Regions from separate parts of the Streptomyces sp. NPDC029044 genome, predicted to be linked through region 3. Evidence: riboswitches for the same ligand, from Rfam matches in the RefSeq annotation. Region 3 holds a riboswitch; each other region holds the start of a gene.

The links. A riboswitch is a leader RNA that binds a small molecule or an ion and turns the genes downstream of it on or off. The one in region 3 is predicted to bind cyclic di-AMP.
Region 1: it holds a riboswitch for cyclic di-AMP, as region 3 does, so the genes downstream of both, AB0E85_RS06905 (NlpC/P60 family protein) here and AB0E85_RS00175 (transglycosylase family protein) in region 3, are expected to answer to the same signal.
Region 2: it holds a riboswitch for cyclic di-AMP, as region 3 does, so the genes downstream of both, AB0E85_RS03390 (M23 family metallopeptidase) here and AB0E85_RS00175 (transglycosylase family protein) in region 3, are expected to answer to the same signal.

Annotation. Positions count from the first base shown of each region.
Region 1 is NZ_JBEZWN010000005.1:129,785-135,846, reverse strand. It holds gene AB0E85_RS06915 (M23 family metallopeptidase) at 1-1,207, shown strand, start outside; gene pcrA (DNA helicase PcrA) at 1,256-3,733, opposite strand; cyclic di-AMP (ydaO/yuaA leader) riboswitch at 4,048-4,221, shown strand; gene AB0E85_RS06905 (NlpC/P60 family protein) at 4,229-5,407, shown strand; gene AB0E85_RS06900 (hypothetical protein) at 5,487-6,062, shown strand, end outside.
Region 2 is NZ_JBEZWN010000003.1:761-6,822, forward strand. It holds gene trmB (tRNA (guanosine(46)-N7)-methyltransferase TrmB) at 1-237, shown strand, start outside; gene AB0E85_RS03380 (PrsW family glutamic-type intramembrane protease) at 297-1,643, shown strand; gene AB0E85_RS03385 (aldo/keto reductase) at 1,733-2,677, opposite strand; gene AB0E85_RS03390 (M23 family metallopeptidase) at 2,806-3,846, opposite strand; cyclic di-AMP (ydaO/yuaA leader) riboswitch at 3,858-4,014, opposite strand; tRNA gene AB0E85_RS03395 (tRNA-Met) at 4,303-4,376, opposite strand; gene AB0E85_RS03400 (dihydrofolate reductase family protein) at 4,443-5,573, opposite strand; gene AB0E85_RS03405 (MarR family transcriptional regulator) at 5,701-6,062, shown strand, end outside.
Region 3 is NZ_JBEZWN010000001.1:33,294-39,355, reverse strand. It holds gene AB0E85_RS00185 (cytochrome P450) at 1-1,037, shown strand, start outside; gene AB0E85_RS00180 (transglycosylase family protein) at 1,159-2,112, shown strand; cyclic di-AMP (ydaO/yuaA leader) riboswitch at 2,341-2,507, shown strand; gene AB0E85_RS00175 (transglycosylase family protein) at 2,512-3,204, shown strand; gene eno (phosphopyruvate hydratase) at 3,479-4,759, shown strand; gene AB0E85_RS00165 (septum formation initiator family protein) at 4,865-5,341, shown strand; gene AB0E85_RS00160 (DUF501 domain-containing protein) at 5,389-5,919, shown strand; gene AB0E85_RS00155 (Ppx/GppA phosphatase family protein) at 5,916-6,062, shown strand, end outside.

The sequences.
Region 1 (6,062 bases), on a different contig from region 3:
CTACGACACCGGCGTCTACGACACGACCTCCTGGACGGCCGAGCAGCAGCCGATGTCGGCCATCCCGTCCCAGGCCCCCTCCCCCGACGCCACCGGGCAGTGGGAATCCGGCGCCTGGCTCCAGCCGGACCAGTCCGGCAACCCCGCGGACCGCACCCAGCAGTGGGAGTGGGGCACGCAGACCTTCGACACGGGCGCCTACGACGCCACGCAGTGGAACTCCGACGGCACCGCCGCACCGGAGCCCGACGCGTACGAGCACCCCGGCGAAACCTTCGACCAGCACGAGACCTCGACGTTCGAGCAGGTCGCCTACGACGCATCAACCGAAGCGGGCTTCCACGACGCCGCCGTGGAGGGCGACGAACCGGCCGCCACCGGTGAACTGCCCGTCGTCGCCCCGCTCCTGGACGGCCAGGAGGACGTCGCCCCCGCCCCGTCGGGGCGTGCGGCCTCGCGCGCCGCTTCCCGTTCGCGCCGCCGCACACCGCCCAAGCGCTCGGCGCTGATGACCATCGCGGTGCCCTCGGCCTGCGTGATGGGTGTCGCCGGCATCGCCGCCGCCTCCGTCGGCGGTTTCGCCGACGACAGTGCCGCGGAGGCGCGGACGACCGCGGCGGACGCGCAGCCGGTCAAGCCGGCCGCGGCCAACAACAAGCTGGACACCCAGCTCCAGAGCCTCTCCGCCGGCGCCGACGACTTCGCCGACCGGGCCAGCCGCACGCAGGAGCGCATCGACCTCAAGGCCCAGCAGGCGGCCGAGAGGAAGCGCGCGGCGGAGGAAGCGGCCCGCAAGGAGCGGCTGCGCCCCAAGTTCGCCCTGCCGGTCGCGCGGCACGGACTCAGCGCCTACTACGGCCAGTCCGGCATCAACTGGATGTCCCTGCACACCGGTATCGACTTCCCCGTCTCGTACGGCACGACCGTGATGGCCGCGACCGACGGCACCGTGCGCACCCAGTGGAACAGCGCGTACGGCAACATGATGATCGTGACCGCCAAGGACGGCACGGAGACGTGGTACTGCCACCTCTCCACCTACACGGTCCCCTCGGGTACGACCGTGAAGGCGGGCGATCCGATCGCCCGCTCGGGCAACTCCGGCAACTCCACCGGCCCTCACCTGCACTTCGAGGTGCGCCCGGCCGGCGGCTCGGCGATCGACCCGCTCCCGTGGCTGCGCAGCCACGGCGTCGACCCGACGTAACGTCCCGCCTGCCCCGCCGGTCCGGCCGGCGGGGCTCACCTCACCGGACTACAGCTTCTCCACCGGCGCGTACCGCAGCAGCAGCCGCTTCGGCTTGGTGTCCCCGAAGTCGATCGTCGCCTCGGCGTTGCCGCCCGTGCCCTTGACCGCGACGACGGTCCCGAGCCCGAACTGGTCGTGGGTGACGCGGTCCCCGACCGCCAGGGACACCACGGGCTTCTCCGAGGTGCGCCGCGTGGCGAAACCGGAGGCGCCCGACGCCGAAGAGCGCGAGCGGGACGACGACAGCGAGGCCGCCACCGCCGAGACCGGCCCGGAGGACGCGGGCGCGGTCGCTCCCGTCCGCTTCCACTCCACGTGGGTCGGCGGGATCTCCTCCAGGAACCGGGAGGGCGGGTTGTACGAGGGCTGGCCCCAGGCACTGCGCAGGGTGGACCGCGTCAGGTACAGCCGCTCCCGCGCACGGGTGATGCCGACGTAGGCCAGGCGCCGCTCCTCCTCCAGCTCCTTGGTCTGCCCGAGGGCGCGCATGTGCGGGAAGACGCCGTCCTCCATGCCGGTCAGGAAGACGACCGGGAATTCCAGGCCCTTGGCCGTGTGCAGGGTCATCAGGGTGATGACGCCGTCGCCGTCCTCCTCGTCGGGGATCTGGTCGGAGTCGGCGACCAGCGCGACCTGCTCCAGGAAGTCCGACAGCGTGGTCTGTTCGTCCTCGCCGCGCTCCTGCTCGAACTCCATGGCGACGGCGGCCAGTTCCTGGAGGTTCTCGATCCGGGTCTCGTCCTGCGGGTCGGTGGAGGCCTGGAGCTCGGCGAGGTATCCGGTGCGCTCCAGCACGGCCTCCAGAACCGTGGCCGGTCCGGCGCCGGACTCGACGATGGTGCGCAGATCCTCCATCAGCGTGTTGAACCGCTTGACGGCGTTGGTGGAGCGCGCGGCCATGCCGTACGCCTCGTCGACGCGCTTGAGCGCCTGCGGGAAGCTGATCTTCTCCCGCTGGGACAGGGCGTCGATCATCGCCTCGGCGCGGTCGCCGATGCCCCGCTTGGGGACGTTGAGGATCCGGCGCAGCGGCACCGAGTCCTCGGGGTTGGCGAGCACGCGCAGGTAGGCCAGGACGTCCCGGACCTCCTTGCGCTCGTAGAAGCGGACGCCGCCGACGACCTTGTAGGGCAGGCCGACGCGGATGAAGACCTCTTCGAACACGCGGGACTGGGCGTTGGTGCGGTAGAAGACGGCGACGTCGCCGGCCTTGGCCTCGCCGGCGTCCGTGAGGCGGTCTATCTCGTCGGCGACGAACTGCGCCTCGTCGTGCTCGGTGTCGGCGACGTAGCCGGTGATCCGGGCGCCGGAGCCGGCGTTGGTCCACAGGTTCTTGGGACGGCGGGACTCGTTGCGCTCGATGACCGCGTTGGCGGCGCTGAGGATCGTCTGCGTGGAGCGGTAGTTCTGCTCCAGCAGGATCGTCGTGGCGTCCGGGTAGTCCTCCTCGAACTGGAGGATGTTGCGGATCGTCGCGCCGCGGAAGGCGTAGATCGACTGGTCGGCGTCGCCCACGACGCACAGCTCGGCGGGCGGGACCTCGGCCTCGGGCGGTACGTCGACGGGGTGCTCGGAGGTGCCGACCAGCTCCCGGACGAGGGCGTACTGGGCGTGGTTGGTGTCCTGGTACTCGTCGACCAGCACGTGCCGGAAGCGGCGGCGGTAGTGCTCGGCGACGTCCGGGAAGGCACGCAGCAGGTTGACCGTCGTCATGATCAGGTCGTCGAAGTCGAGGGCGTTCGCCTCGCGCAGCCGCGACTGGTACATGGCGTAGGCCTGGGCGAGGGTCTTCTCGAAACCGTCGGTGGCCTGGGCGGCGAAGTCCTCCTCGTCGATCAGCTCGTTCTTCAGGTTGCTGATCTTGGCGCTGAAGGACTTCGGCGGGAAGCGCTTGGGGTCCAGGTCCAGGTCTCGGCAGACCAGGGCCATCAGGCGCTTGGAGTCGGCGGCGTCGTAGATCGAGAAGCTCGATGTGAAGCCGAGCTTCTTGCTCTCGCGGCGGAGGATCCGCACGCACGCGCTGTGGAACGTCATCACCCACATGGCGTTGGCGCGCGGGCCGACGAGCTGCTCGACGCGCTCCTTCATCTCGCCCGCGGCCTTGTTGGTGAAGGTGATCGCGAGGATCTGGCCCGGGTGCACGCCGCGCTCGGCGAGCAGGTGGGCGATGCGGTGCGTGAGCACGCGGGTCTTGCCGGAGCCGGCGCCGGCCACGATGAGCAGCGGGGAGCCGGAGTGGACGACGGCGGCGCGCTGGTTGTCGTTGAGCCCCTCCAGCAGCGCGGCGGTGTCCACGACCGGGCGGGGCGCGCCGTCCCGGTAGTAGGCGTCCCGGTCCGGGGGCGCGTCGAACTTCCCGCCGAACAGATCGTCCGGGATCGGCTCCGGAACGTGATCGTCCTCGGGCGGCGGCGGGGGCTCGTCCGCGGGGCCCCGCTGGGCCTGGAGGTTCGCCAGGAAGCTGTCGTCAAAGAGGCTGCTCATCGCTCTCCGAGTCTAGGGCGCCCCACTGACAGCCCGCCGCCGCCCTGAGAACATCGCCGGGCGCCCGGGCCCCCGCCAGCCGGCCGGCGGCGCATTGTCGCCCTCCATGACCGCATGATCACGACCTGCTACACCCCCCGCAATCATGGATGAAACAGGACCAGTCCCCCTCGGCCGTTCACACTCGGCAACGTTCATGACCGAGGTCACGAAAATGTATCGGGCATATCACCCATCAACCTTCACAGGGGCCACACGAGTTGGCTACCGTGCGACCAGGCCGCATGACCCCCACCGGCGAACGTCGCCGGGCCGCGCGGCCTCCGCCGAGTCCGGTGTGCCGCAGCGGCAGCCGGAGCCGGGGACCCAACCGTGAACCTGGGGTGAATCGGCCCGACTCCCTGTGCGGAGAAGGCCGTAGGGCAAACCTTCCGAACCACCCGCCCGAACCCGACAGCTAACCCGGTAGGCGGAACGTGGAAGGAGTCGCCTCCCTTGGCGTCGCACCGCAAGTCGCGTCCTACGGGTACGCGCGTGGCAGGCATACGGACCCCCGCCCTCGCAACGGCGGCCCTCACCTCCGTCGCCCTGCTGTCCCAGTCGGCCAATGCCGCCCCCGAGGCCGACGACAAGCCCAGCCTGGAAGAAGTCGAGAAGAAGGTCGACGACCTCTACCGCCAGGCGGGGTCGGCGACCGAGAAGTACAACGCGGCCAAGGAGAAGACGGCGAAGCAGCGCAAACGCGCCGACGCCCTCGTCGACGACGTCGCGAAGCGCACCCAGAAGCTCAACGAGGCGCGCGAGGAGCTGGGGTCCTTCGCCTCCGCCCAGTACCGAACCGGTGCCGCCGCCCCGGACACGGCGACGTTCCTGCTGGCGGACACCCCGCAGGACTACTTCGACCAGACCCAGCTGATGGACCGGATGACGGGCCGCCAGAAGGTCGCGGTCGACGACTACATCGCACAGCAGTCCGAGACGATGGAGAAGCGCCAGGAGGCCACCGAGAGCCTGGAGGCGCTCACCGAGTCGCAGGGCGACCTGAAGACCGCCAAGGCGACCGTCCAGCGCAAGCTCGCCGACGCGCGCCGGCTGATGTCGAAGCTGACCGCCGAGGAGAAGGCCCGGCTCGCGGCGATCGAGAAGGAGAAGCAGGAGGAGGCGGCCCGCAAGGCCGACGAGCTGGCCCGGCAGCAGGCCGCCCAGCAGCAGGCACGGGAGGAGGCCGCCCAGCAGCAGGACAGCGGCTCCTCGTCGTCGGCTTCGGCGGACTCCGGCTCGTCCTCCTCGACGGCCCCGGCCGACTCCTCGTACGCCACCAAGGCCGACAAGGCGCTCGCCTTCGCCCGCGCGCAGATCGGCAAGCCGTACGTGTGGGGCGCCGTCGGCCCCGGCTCCTACGACTGCTCCGGCCTCACCCAGGCCGCCTGGAAGGCCGCGGGCGTCACCCTGCCGCGCACCACCTACGACCAGGTGAACGCCGGCACCACGGTCCCGCTCTCCCAGGCCCAGCCCGGTGACCTGGTCTTCTTCTACGACGACGTCACCCACGTCGGGATCTACATCGGCAACGGCATGATGATCCACGCCCCGAAGCCCGGCACGTACGTGCGCGAGGAGTCGGTCTACTACGACGGCGAGTCGGCCATCCACAGCGTGGTGCGGCCGGCCTGAGAGGTCTCGTCACGCCTTTCGAGGGGCACGCGCGCGTGCCCCTCCCGTAACGCGTGCGGCGCTCTCTAGCATCGGCGCTATGTCGGGTCCCTCCCCGTTTGCCACCTGGTGGTCGACGTACGCGCTGGCGACCGGCGTCGTGTCGGTCGGTCTCGACTCGGCGGGGTACGCGGTCCTCTCCCGCATCGCCCTCGCCCTGGCCTGCGCGGCCTGGCTGGTGGCGGCCGCGGGCCTCGCCCAGCGGGCACGGGGCGGGTTGCGGGCGCAGACGCCGGCCGCGCTCACGGCCGTGGCGGCCACCGCCGTCCTCGGCACCGGGTTCTCCGCGGCCGGCCTTCAGCTCCTCGCCGAGGCGCTGCTGGCGCTCGCGATGCTGCTCTGGGCGGTGCTGCTCACCGCGGAGGCCGGCGGGCGGCGCGGCACGGTGTTCCTGCGCTGCGTGGCCACCCAGGGGCTCGCGGTGCTCGGCGCCACGCTCGCCGCGGCCGATACGTCGGCCTGGCTCGCCCACGCGGCCCTGGTGCTGTTCTGGCTGGGCCTCGCGCTCTACGGCTTCGCCCTGTTCCGCTTCCAGCCCCGGCAGGTGGAGGAGGGGCGCGGGGACCACTGGCTCGCGGCCGGCGCCCTCGCCGTCTCCGCGCTGGCCGGGGCGCAA
Region 2 (6,062 bases), on a different contig from region 3:
CCGGGCGCGCTCGTCCACTGCGCCACCGACTGGGAGCCGTACGCCGAGCAGATGCTCGACGTCCTCACCGCTCACCCCGACTTCGAGAACACGCAGGCGGACGGCGGTTTCGCGCCGCGTCCCGACTTCCGTCCGCTGACCCGTTTCGAGGGCCAGGGACTGGACAAGGGACATGTCGTGAACGACCTCCTCTTCCGCCGCGTACAGCACGTGGACCAGCCCCCCGCCGGCGCCTGACCACCCCTGGCACCTCTTCCGCCTGCGGACAGCGCCCAACCGTCGTTAGGGTCGATGCCGTGGCCACCAGCCCCCCACACCCGTCGTATCCCAGCGGTCCCGCCGAGGGCACACCCCTCACCGGCCCGGGCACGGCCGGCTCCCTGCGGCACGCCCACTGGTGGCAGCGCGCCTGGGTGCGCTACGGCGCGCTGAGCACGCTCCTCGCGATATCCGGCCTGGTCATCCTCGCCCTGGTCCGCGAGGAGACCGGCACGGAGGGATTCCTGGTCGGGCTGGGGCTGGCCGTCCTGCCGGTGCCCCTGCTGATCGCCGCGTTCCGCTGGCTGGACCGCGTGGAGCCCGGCCCCTGGCGGAACCTGCTGTTCTGCTTCGCCTGGGGCGCCTGCGCGGCGGCGCTGATAGCGATCGTCGCCAACAGCTTCGCGACGAGATGGATAGCGACGGCGACGGCGGACCCGTCCAGCGCGGACACCCTGGGCGCGACGGTGATAGCCCCGGTGGTCGAGGAGTCGGCCAAGGCGGCGGCCGTCCTCCTGGTCTTCCTCTTCCGGCGCCGTGACTTCACCGGCATCGTCGACGGGGTCGTCATAGCCGGCGTGACGGCGACCGGCTTCGCCTTCACGGAGAACATCCTCTACCTGGGCACGGCCTTCGGCACCGACCAGCTCACCGGCGGTTCCGGCATCGCCTCGGTCACGGCGGCGACCTTCTTCGTGCGCATCGTCATGTCGCCGTTCGCGCACCCGCTGTTCACGGTCCTGTCGGGCATCGGTTTCGGCATCGCCGCGCTCTCGGCGGACCGCCGGCCGCTGCGCCGCGTCGTCTTCCCGCTCGGCGGCCTGCTGCTCGCGATGGGCATGCACGCGATGTGGAACGGCTCCTCGGCCTTCGGCGAGTACGGGTTCTTCGCCGTGTACGCGGCGTTCATGGTGCCCATCTTCGGGTTGCTGACGTGGCTGGTGATCTGGACCCGGCAGCGGGAGCTGAAGACCGTACGGGCGGAGCTGCCCGCCTACGCCGTGGCCGGCTGGCTGACCCCCGCCGAGCCGTACGCGCTGGGCTCGATGCGGGCCCGGCGGATCGCCCGCCAGTACGCCCGCCGTCACGTGGGGAAGGCGGCGGCGCGGGAGGTGGCGCGGTACGAGGCGTACGCGACGTCCCTGGCGTTCCTGCGACACCGCGCCCGGCGGGGGCGTGCCGGGCCCGACTTCGCCGTACGGGAGGGGGAACTGCTCGGCGAGCTGTGGCGGCGCCGGGAGGTGGCCCGACCCGCGCTGGACCACGCGGCGCGGATCACCGCCCCTCCGGTCCCGGTGACGGCCCCGCCCTGGCCGGTGTACGGGGTGTACGGGTACGGCCCGCAGCCGACGCCGTACCCCGCGTACAACCCGTACCGCTCCTAGACCTCTCGTCCGGACCAGACCGAGCCAGACCTTCTCAGCCCGATGCAGTCAGACCCGATGCAGTCAGACCCGATGCAGTCAGACCCGATTCAGGCCGAGGCCTGGGTGAGCCGTCCGACCTCGGTCTCCGAGAGAGTCAGCTCGCCGACGCCGGTCAGCGCGGGCAGCTGCTCCACCGTCCGCGCGGAGGCGATCGGCGCCGCCACGGTCGGCTGGGCGGCGAGCCAGGCCAAGGCCACCGTGGCCACGGGCACGCCGTGCGCCGCGGCGATCTCGTCGAGGGCGTCGAGCACCCGCCGCCCCCGCTCGGTCTCCAGATGCTTGGCGGCACCTCCCGCCCTGGCGCTCTCGACCGTCGCTCCGGGCCGGTACTTGCCCGTGAGGAAGCCGGACGCGAGCGCGAAGTACGGCACCGCGGCCAGGCCGGTCCGCTCGGCGAGGTCCTGGAGTTCGCCCTCGTAGGTGCCGCGGGAGACCAGGTTGTAGTGGGGCTGGAGCGCCACGTACCGGGCGAGCCCCTCGCGTTCGGAGAACTCCAGGGACGCCCGCAGCCGCTCGGCGGAGATGTTGGAGGCGGCGATGTGCCGCACCTTCCCGGCCTTCACAAGGGTGTCCAGCGCGCCGATGATCTCCTCGACGGGCACGTCGGGCTGGTCGAAGTGTGTGTAATACAGGTCGATGTAGTCGGTACCGAGGCGCCGCAGGGAGGCATCCGCGGCAGCCTTGATGGTGGCGGCGGACAGACCGCGGAACTCGGGGTGCTGGCTGACCTTGGTGGCGACGACGACGTCCGCCCGGTTGCCGCGGGACTTCAGCCAATGGCCGAGCACGGTCTCGGACTCACCGCCCCGGTTGCCCTCGACCCAGGCCGAGTAGGAGTCGGCGGTGTCGACGAAGTTGCCGCCGGCGGCGGTGTAGGCGTCGAGGACGGCGAACGACTGGTCCTCGTCGGCGGTCCAGCCGAAGACGTTGCCGCCGAGGGCGAGTGGGAACACCTCGAGGTCGGAAGGGCCGAGCTTACGCAGATGAGTCATGCTCCACGTCAACGCCGTTACCGGAGCGGCCCATTCCCCTACTCCGCCGTACACGCCGGAAAATCCGGCAGCCCTGACGTCGGGGGGTCGTCGTCAGGGCCGCCGGTGCTTCAACGGGTGGGTACGGCTTACGGGTTCAGTCCCTTGCCCCGCAGCCACGCCATCGGGTCGATGCCGCTCGCGGAGCCGCCGGAGTGGACCTCCAGGTGAAGGTGGGCACCGGTGACGTTGCCGGTGGCGCCCACACGGCCGATGACGTCGCCCGTGCTGACCTTCTGGCCGACGCTGACGCCGATGGAGGACTGGTGCGCGTACCAGATCTCGGTGCCGTCATCGAGGGTGAGGACGGTCTTGTAGCCGTACGAGCCGTTCCAGCCGGCCTCGGTGATGGTGCCGCTGTGGACGGCCTTGATCGGCGTGCCCGTGGGGGCGGCGAAGTCCAGGCCCGTGTGGTAGCCGGAGGACCAGTAGGCGCCGGCCTGGCCGAAGCTGGAGGTGATGGTGTACGAGGAGGTCGGCAGCGTGAACTGCTTGGCCAGGGCGGCGAGACGCTCGGCCTCGGCCTTCTTCCTGGCCTCCTCCTCCGCCTTCTCCTTGGCCGCGGCGGCCTTGGCCTTGGCTTCCCTCTCCGCCTTGGCGACCGCTTCCGCGGCTGCCTTCTCGGCGGCGGCCGCGGCGTCCTGGGCGGCCTTGGTCTCGATCTGGTCCTGCTGGTGCTCGACCTGGGCCATGATCCGGGCGCGCAGCGCCTCGCCCGCGCCGGCGCCGGAGGTGCTCTTGCCCTGCTCGGTGGCGGTCGTGGCGGTGCCGAGGCTGCTGAGCGGGGTGGCGGAACCTTCGGGGGTGTCGTCGTCCGAGATGAGGGAACCCACCGAGGGCAGGTCCGGGACGGAGATGGACACCGGGGGCTTGCCGGTCTGGGCGCTGGCCATGCCGCCGGCACCCACGGCGGCTATGACGCCGACACCCAGGACGGTGGAGCTGCGGGCGAGACCTCCGCCGCGCTGCTTGGTGACGCGATGCCGGCCACGGACGGGACGGATGGACTCCTCGGTGGGGTTCCACTCCTGGAACGGGCCCTCGTCGGTGCGCTGACCGCCGTAGCCGAAGGTGTCGGTCTCGCGCTTCGGCGCGAACGGGGCCGCGGGGGCAGGCCGGTTGGACGCCACGTGGGCGTACTCCTTTCCTTCCTTCTCGCCTACCGGGTTAGCTGACGGGTTCGGAGCAGGAAGGTCTCCTACGCGCGTATACCGGCCGTGCTTCCACGGTGGTATCCGCCCGATTCACCCCAAGTGGTGGTTCCCCGGTTCCCTTTCGGGATTCGGCGCGTGCGCACGGAGCCGCCTTCTGTGACGGCTGGGACGACCGCGCTGCGTTATCGAACGTTAATGGAGGCGCGAGGGGTATTCCAGCGATTCCGCTTGATCATTAACCTTTTTCACGCGGACTTACCTGCCATGACCGGAGTAAATCGGGCGAGTTGACCGCTTCGCAAGTGACTGACGAGTTTTGACGGTGCATCAGTTAACGCGCGCAGCGGGGTGGTTCGGTCACCGACCGTAATGAGGTGCGGGGAAATGCACCGAGGGCCGGAATCCTTTTGGATTCCGGCCCTCGGCCTTCAGTAGCGGGGACAGGATTTGAACCTGCGACCTCTGGGTTATGAGCCCAGCGAGCTACCGAGCTGCTCCACCCCGCGTCGTTGTGACACCAGTGTACGCCATCCGCGGGACCACTCGTGCACACCGCTCGGAGCGGCCCGTTCTCAGCCCGGCAGGTGGCGGTTCGGGGCCTTGGCCCGCTCCTCGTGCTCCGGGAGGACGACGACCTCCACTCCGCCGGCGGCCAGGAGGCCGCTGCCGTCCGCGGCCGTCACGAAGGTGTCGGGCTCGCGCCAGGCCGTGACGACCCGCCGTACGCCCGCGTCGAGGATCAGCCGGGCACAGGGGGCGGGGCGGGAGGCGCGGCGGGCGCAGGGCTCCAGGCTGCTGTACACCGTCGCGCCGGGCAGGCGCGGGTCGGCCGGGTCGAGCTTCGCCAGGGCCGCCTCCTCGGCGTGCACGACCGGGTCACCGGCCTCGCGGGAGTGACCGCGGGCCAGTTCCGTGCCGTCGGCGGCGACCACGACCGCGCCCACGCTGAACGCCGTGTCCGACGGCGGGCAGCGCTCGGCCAGGTCGCAGGCGAGGGCCAGCCAGTGGTGGTCGGCGGCGACGGGCAGGGCACCGGTGCCCGGGGCGGTCGGCTCGTAGCGCATCAGGACCACGTCCTCGATCCGCCGCGACTCCAGCAGCCGGAGCCGGCCGCCCTGGTAGCCGCCGGGACCGAAGAGGCGGGGTGCCCCGGGGTCGCCCACGAAGAGCGGGGCGAGGACGAGCTGGAGTTCGTCGGCGAGACCCTGGGTGAGGAGCTGGGTGTGGATCAGGCCGCCGCCCTCGACCATGAGCCGCCGCACGCCCCGGACGTCGTGCAGGTGCGTGAGCAGCCGCCGCCAGTCGAGGTCGGCGCCGAGCGGGACGACGTCGGCGGCCAGGCCCGACGCGCGGGCGCGTTCGGCGCCCCGGTCGGTCGTGTAGAGGAGCTTCTCGCCGCCGGTGTGCCAGAAGCGGGCGTCCGGGTCGAGGTCGCCGGAGCCGCTGACGGTGACCTTCAGGGGGTACTCCGGTTTCCCGGCGGCCCGGCGGGCGGCCCGGCGTTCGCCGGAGTTCACCAGGAGCCGCGGGTTGTCGGCGCGGATGGTGCCGGCGCCGATCAGGATGGCGTCGACACCGGCCCGGACCTCGTCGACCCGGTCGAAGTCGGCCGGGCTCGACAGGAGCAGGCGGTCGGGTCCGGTGTCGTCCAGGTAGCCGTCGAGGGAGACGGCGGCGGACAGCAGGACGTACGGGTGAGGCATCGACGCTCCGCGGCTGGTCGGGACGGCGGGACTGGACGGGGTCACCAAGGCGGACAGGGCCGCCAAGACGGGACAGGGTCACCAAGACGGGCTTGGTTCAAGTTTGAAACAAACCTACACTGGTGGCATGACGACTCGCTGGCTCACCCCCGAGGAGCAACGTGCCTGGCGCGCGTACGTCGCCGCCTCCCTGCTCCTGGAGGACGCGATCGACCGGCAGCTCCAGCAGGACGCCGGCATGCCGCACCTGTACTACTCCATCCTGTCCGTCCTGTCCGAGTCCCCGGAACGGAGGCTGCGCATGACCGATCTCGCCGAGCGGCTGAAGATCACGCGCAGCAGGCTGACGTACGCGGTGACGCGGCTGGAGAAGGACGGCCTGCTGCGGCGCGAGGCCTGCCGGTACGACAAGCGGGGCAGCATCGCCGCACTGACGGACGAGGGCTTCGCGGTGCTGGAGCGGGCGGCGCCCGGGCATGTCGACACCGT
Region 3 (6,062 bases):
GGGAGCGCAAGGCCGAGCTGATGACGCATCTGCTCAACATCGACCCGCCGGACCACACCCGGCTGCGGCGGCTGGTGTCCAAGGCGTTCACCCCGCGCCGGGTCGCCGAGTTCGCGCCACGGGTGCAGGAGCTCACCGACACGCTCATCGACGGTTTCGCGCGCAAGGGATCCGCCGACCTGATCCACGAGTTCGCCTTCCCGCTCCCCATCTACGCCATCTGCGACCTGCTCGGCGTCCCGCGCGAGGACCAGGACGACTTCCGCGACTGGGCGGGCATGATGATCCGTCACCAGGGCGGGCCGCGGGGCGGCGTGGCGCGGTCCGTGAAGAAGATGCGCGGCTACCTGGCCGACCTCATCCATCGCAAGCGCGAGGCGCTGCCCGCCGAGCCCGCCCCCGGCGAGGACCTCATCTCCGGTCTCATCCGCGCCTCCGACCACGGCGAGCACCTCACCGAGAACGAGGCGGCGGCCATGGCCTTCATCCTGCTGTTCGCCGGTTTCGAGACGACCGTGAACCTCATCGGCAACGGCACCTACGCCCTGCTCACCCACCCCGGGCAGCGCGCACGGCTCCAGGAGTCCCTCGCCGCGGGGGAGACCGGCCTGCTGGAGACCGGCGTCGAGGAACTCCTCCGCTACGACGGCCCCGTGGAGCTCGCCACCTGGCGCTTCGCCACCCAGCCCCTCACCCTCGGCGGGCAGCGCATCGAGGCGGGCGACCCCGTCCTCGTGGTCCTGGCCGCGGCGGACCGCGACCCGGAGCGGTTCGCCGATCCGGACGCGCTGGACCTCTCCCGCCGTGACAATCAGCACCTCGGATACGGCCACGGCATCCACTACTGCCTCGGAGCCCCGCTGGCCCGGCTGGAGGGCCAGACCGCACTCGCCACGCTCCTGACCCGCCTCCCCGACCTCCGGCTCGCGGTGGATCCGGCCGAGCTGAGATGGCGTGGCGGCCTCATCATGCGGGGGCTGCGCACCCTGCCCGTGGAGTTCGCGCCCACCGGACGTGACGAAACATCAGACTTGTGATCTTCACGTGATCTGCGCGGCATGAACTTGTGACAAGTGATCGACTGCCGATACGTTCACCCATCAACGCGGCGGGGAATCGCGCCGCCTCGGTCACTGCTGTCTCGCGAAAGGTCTCCGTATGCTCTCCGGGAACGGTCGGCACCGCCGCCCCCGCCAGGCTCCGGCTCTCCTCGTGGCGGCCGGGGTGACCGGTTCCGCCATCGCGATCCCGCTCCTCGGGGCCTCCGGTGCCAGCGCGGCCGACGGCACGACCTGGGACCGGGTCGCGGACTGTGAGACCGGCGGTGCCTGGAGCCAGAACAGCGGCAACGGCTACTACGGCGGCCTCCAGTTGTCCCAGGACGACTGGGAGAAGCACGGCGGTCTCGACTACGCCGCGAGCGCCGATCTGGCCAGCCGCTCCCAGCAGATAGCCGTGGCGGAGAGAATCCTCGCCGACCAGGGGGTCGGCGCATGGCGTACCTGCGGACTGCTCTCGGGGCTCCAGCAGGACAAGGGGTCGGAATCATCCGACTCGTCTGAATCATCCGGTGAGGTGGACTCGCCCGGATTGCTTGATTCGCTGGGTTCGTCCCCCTCGGAGAGCCCCTCCTCGTCTCCGTCGCCCGACGCATCGTCGTCTTCGAAGGATGAAACGGCCAAGACCGACAAGTCGCGCGAATCCGACGGGTCATCGCAGGACGAACAGTCCGACGGCACTCCGTCGGCCACTCCCGAGGGCGGCAAGTCGGGCAGCTCGCGGCAGGGTGACGGCTCCTCGGCGGCGTCGGAGACGGGCTCCGGCCGTCATCGCGGTCCCAGTGCCGACGAAACCCGCGCGCCCGAGAGCGACCGTGCGGAGAAGTCCACGGGGCGTCACTCCGCGCCCGCTGAGGAGAGTTCCGGCGACGCGTCCGAAGGTGCCTACATCGTGGGTGTCGGCGACAGTCTCTGGTCCATCGCCGACGCCCTTCGGGTCGACGGCGGATGGCACGCCCTCTACGAGGGCAACGAGCAGGCGGTCGGCGCCGACCCCGACCTCATCCACCCCGGTCAGACGCTCGCGGTCGAGGGCGAAGCGGACGAGAAGTAGCTGTTCGGGCAGTGCGGAAACGACGGCCGAAGTCACCCCGAAACCGGGTGAGTTCACGTCATGTTTCGTGCCGAATGTCCTGTATGAACCCGGTGAGAGATAGATCTCAGAGGCCCTGATCGTCTTTGAAATTCCGCGGATCGCGTGTCTACGGTCGTGACCGCTCGTCACCACGAGCCCCGGCTGCCGCAACGCCGAATCCTGCCAGCGGCCGTACGGGAACAGTCGTCGCGTCAAGCGCCGTAGGCAGGAGCGGGGGACCCAAGGTAGGTGCCCGACCGGCTTGTTGCGCCGGAAGGGCTTGGGGTGAAGCCGCGTCCCGGGAGGGACGCGGCCGGGCAACTCAACCGGCCCGAACCCGACAGCTCACCTCGCAGGCGTCGGTGAGGGGATCCATCCATGCTGTTTTCCAGCAAGGGCAAGCACCGTCGTCCGTCCAAGGCCACCCGCGTCGTCGCGCTCGCCGGCGTCACCGGTGCCGCCGTCGCCGCCCCGCTGATGGCGGCCGGCAACGCCTCCGCCGCCACCGCCTCCGAGTGGGACGCGGTCGCCCAGTGCGAGTCCGGCGGCAACTGGTCCATCAACACCGGCAACGGCTACTACGGCGGCCTGCAGTTCTCCGCCTCCACCTGGTCCGGCTACGGCGGCACCAAGTACGCCTCCACCGCCGACCAGGCCACCAAGGCCCAGCAGATCGAGATCGCCGAGAAGGTCCTCGCGGGCCAGGGCAAGGGCGCCTGGCCGGTCTGCGGCAAGGGCCTGTCGAGCGCCGGCTACACCGGTGGCGACTCCTCCAGCGACTCCGGCAGCTCCTCGCAGAGCCAGCAGAGCACCGAGAGCCGCGAGACCCAGCAGCAGCCGGCCTCCCGCTCCGACGAGCGCCCGGCGGCCAAGAAGACCGTGACCACCCCGACCGGCAAGAAGGTCAAGAAGGGTGACGGCGAGTACAAGGTCGTCAAGGGCGACACCCTGAGCTCGATCGCGGCCGAGGAGAAGGTCAAGGGCGGCTGGGAGAAGCTGTACCAGCTGAACAAGGACATCGTCGACGATGCCAACCTCATCTACCCGGGCCAGCAGCTGCACCTGAAGTAAGCAGCGGCCCCACCCGGGCCCGCACAGGGCCCACCAGCTCCCGCTCCGGTGCGTCATCCCCCGTACGCACCGGAGCGGGGTTTTTTCTGCCGTACTTCGCGAACCGGCTTTGTTCCGTTCGGAAACAATTTACTCTCGGTTCTGTCCATGGGGTGGGCGACCCGGTGGCCGATCGCCCGGAGCCGGTTAGGCTCATGTCGCGAGCCACCGAGGCTCCGCACCTCGCCGGGTCCACGTGACCCGCGTACCCGCGTCACATAAGAAGGAGATGCTCGTGCCGTCCATCGACGTCGTCGTAGCCCGGGAAATCCTGGACTCCCGAGGCAACCCCACGGTCGAGGTCGAGGTCGGCCTCGACGACGGCAGCACGGGTCGTGCCGCCGTCCCGTCCGGCGCCTCCACGGGCGCCTTCGAGGCCATCGAGCTCCGCGACGGCGACTCGAACCGCTACCTCGGCAAGGGTGTGGAGAAGGCCGTCCTCGCGGTCATCGAGCAGATCGGCCCGGAGCTGGTCGGCTACGACGCCACCGAGCAGCGCCTGATCGACCAGGCCATGTTCGACCTGGACGCCACCGACAACAAGGGCTCCCTCGGCGCCAACGCCATCCTCGGCGTCTCCCTCGCCGTCGCCCACGCCGCCTCCGAGGCCAGCGACCTGCCGCTGTTCCGCTACCTGGGCGGCCCCAACGCGCACCTGCTGCCGGTGCCGATGATGAACATCCTGAACGGCGGCTCGCACGCCGACTCCAACGTGGACATCCAGGAGTTCATGATCGCCCCGATCGGCGCGGAGTCCTTCTCCGAGGCCCTGCGCTGGGGCGCCGAGGTCTACCACACGCTGAAGAAGGTCCTGAAGAGCAAGGGCCTGGCCACCGGCCTCGGCGACGAGGGCGGCTTCGCCCCGAACCTCGGCTCCAACCGCGAGGCCCTCGACCTCATCCTGGAAGCGATCAAGGAAGCCGGTTACACCCCCGGCGAGCAGATCGCCCTGGCGCTCGACGTCGCCGCCTCCGAGTTCTACAAGGACGGCGTCTACACCTTCGAGGGCAAGGAGCGCTCGGCGGCCGAGATGACCGAGTACTACGCGGAGCTCGTCGACGCGTACCCGCTCGTCTCCATCGAGGACCCGCTGTTCGAGGACGACTGGGAGGGCTGGAAGACCATCACCGCCAAGCTCGGTGACAAGGTCCAGCTCGTCGGTGACGACCTCTTCGTCACCAACCCCGAGCGCCTCGCCCGCGGCATCGACGAGAGCGCGGCCAACGCGCTCCTGGTCAAGGTCAACCAGATCGGTTCGCTGACCGAGACCCTGGACGCCGTGGAGCTGGCCCAGCGCAACGGCTTCAAGTGCATGATGTCGCACCGCTCCGGCGAGACCGAGGACGTCACCATCGCCGACCTGGCCGTCGCCACCAACTGCGGCCAGATCAAGACCGGCGCCCCGGCCCGCTCCGAGCGCGTCGCCAAGTACAACCAGCTGCTGCGCATCGAGGAGATCCTCGACGACGCCGCGGTGTACGCCGGCCGCAGCGCCTTCCCGCGCTTCAAGGGCTGACCCCACCTGGGTAAGGCTTAGCCAGTCGTACGTACGTCCCCGTACCCGGTCCCGTACCGTGTCCGGGGACGTACGCGCGTATGACGGTGGAGCGGAGGCGGACACATGGCCGTGAAGGACCGGGACCGGTTCTCCACCGCGACCAGGATCCGGTTGCTCGGCGAGCAGACCGCGGCGCGGGTCTACCGCTCCCAGACCAAGCGCCAGGCCCGCCGCTCGCGGCTGACCGGCCGGGCCGCGCTGCTCGCCCTGGTGATGTGCTCGCTGATCGTGGCCCTGGCCTACCCGATGCGGGAGTACGTCTCGCAGCGCGCCGAGGTCGACGACCTCCAGCGCGAACAGCGGCAGGCCCGTGAGCGCGTCGAACGGCTGCGTGACATGAAGGCACGCTGGCAGGACGACGCGTACGCCGAGCAGCAGATCCGGAAGCGGTTGCACTACGTCATGCCGGGGGAGACGGGGTTCATCGTCGTCGACCCGCACGCGGCGAAGCAGTCGCGCACCGACCTGGGGGCGGCGGACCGCCCTTGGTACTCCAACGTCTGGGACGGCGTCGACAAGTCCGACGCCTCCGGCCAGTGACCTGGCCTCCCAGCCGGCGATCAGAGAAAGACAGCCTGAAGACAGTCATGGAAACGCCCCCGCCGACCACCCCGCGCACCGAGCCCACCGACGCGGACGTCGAGGCCTTCAAGCAGCAGCTCGGCCGGCCCCCGCGCGGTCTGCGCGCGATCGCCCACCGCTGCCCGTGCGGACAGCCGGACGTCGTCGAGACGGCCCCGCGGCTGCCGGACGGGACGCCGTTCCCCACGCTGTACTACCTGACGTGCCCGCGCGCCGCCTCGGCGATCGGCACGCTGGAGGCCAACGGCGTGATGAAGGAGATGACCGAGCGGCTGGCCTCGGATCCGGAGCTGGCGGCGGCGTACCGGGCCGCGCACGAGGACTACATCCGGCGGCGCGACGAGATCGAGGAGCTGAAGAACTTCCCGAGCGCGGGCGGCATGCCGGACCGGGTGAAGTGCCTGCACGTGCTGGTCGGCCACTCGCTGGCCGCGGGCCCCGGGGTGAACCCGCTCGGCGACGAGGCGATCGCGATGCTCCCCGAGTGGTGGCGCAAGGGCCCGTGCGTGACGCCCGGCGAGGAGGACGCCCAGTGACCCGTGTCGCCGCCGTGGACTGCGGTACGAACTCCATCCGGCTCCTGGTCGCCGATGCCGACCCGGCGACGGGTGAGCTGACCGACCTGGGCCGCCGGATGACGATCGTGCGGCTCGGGCAGGGCGTCGACCGCACCGGCCGG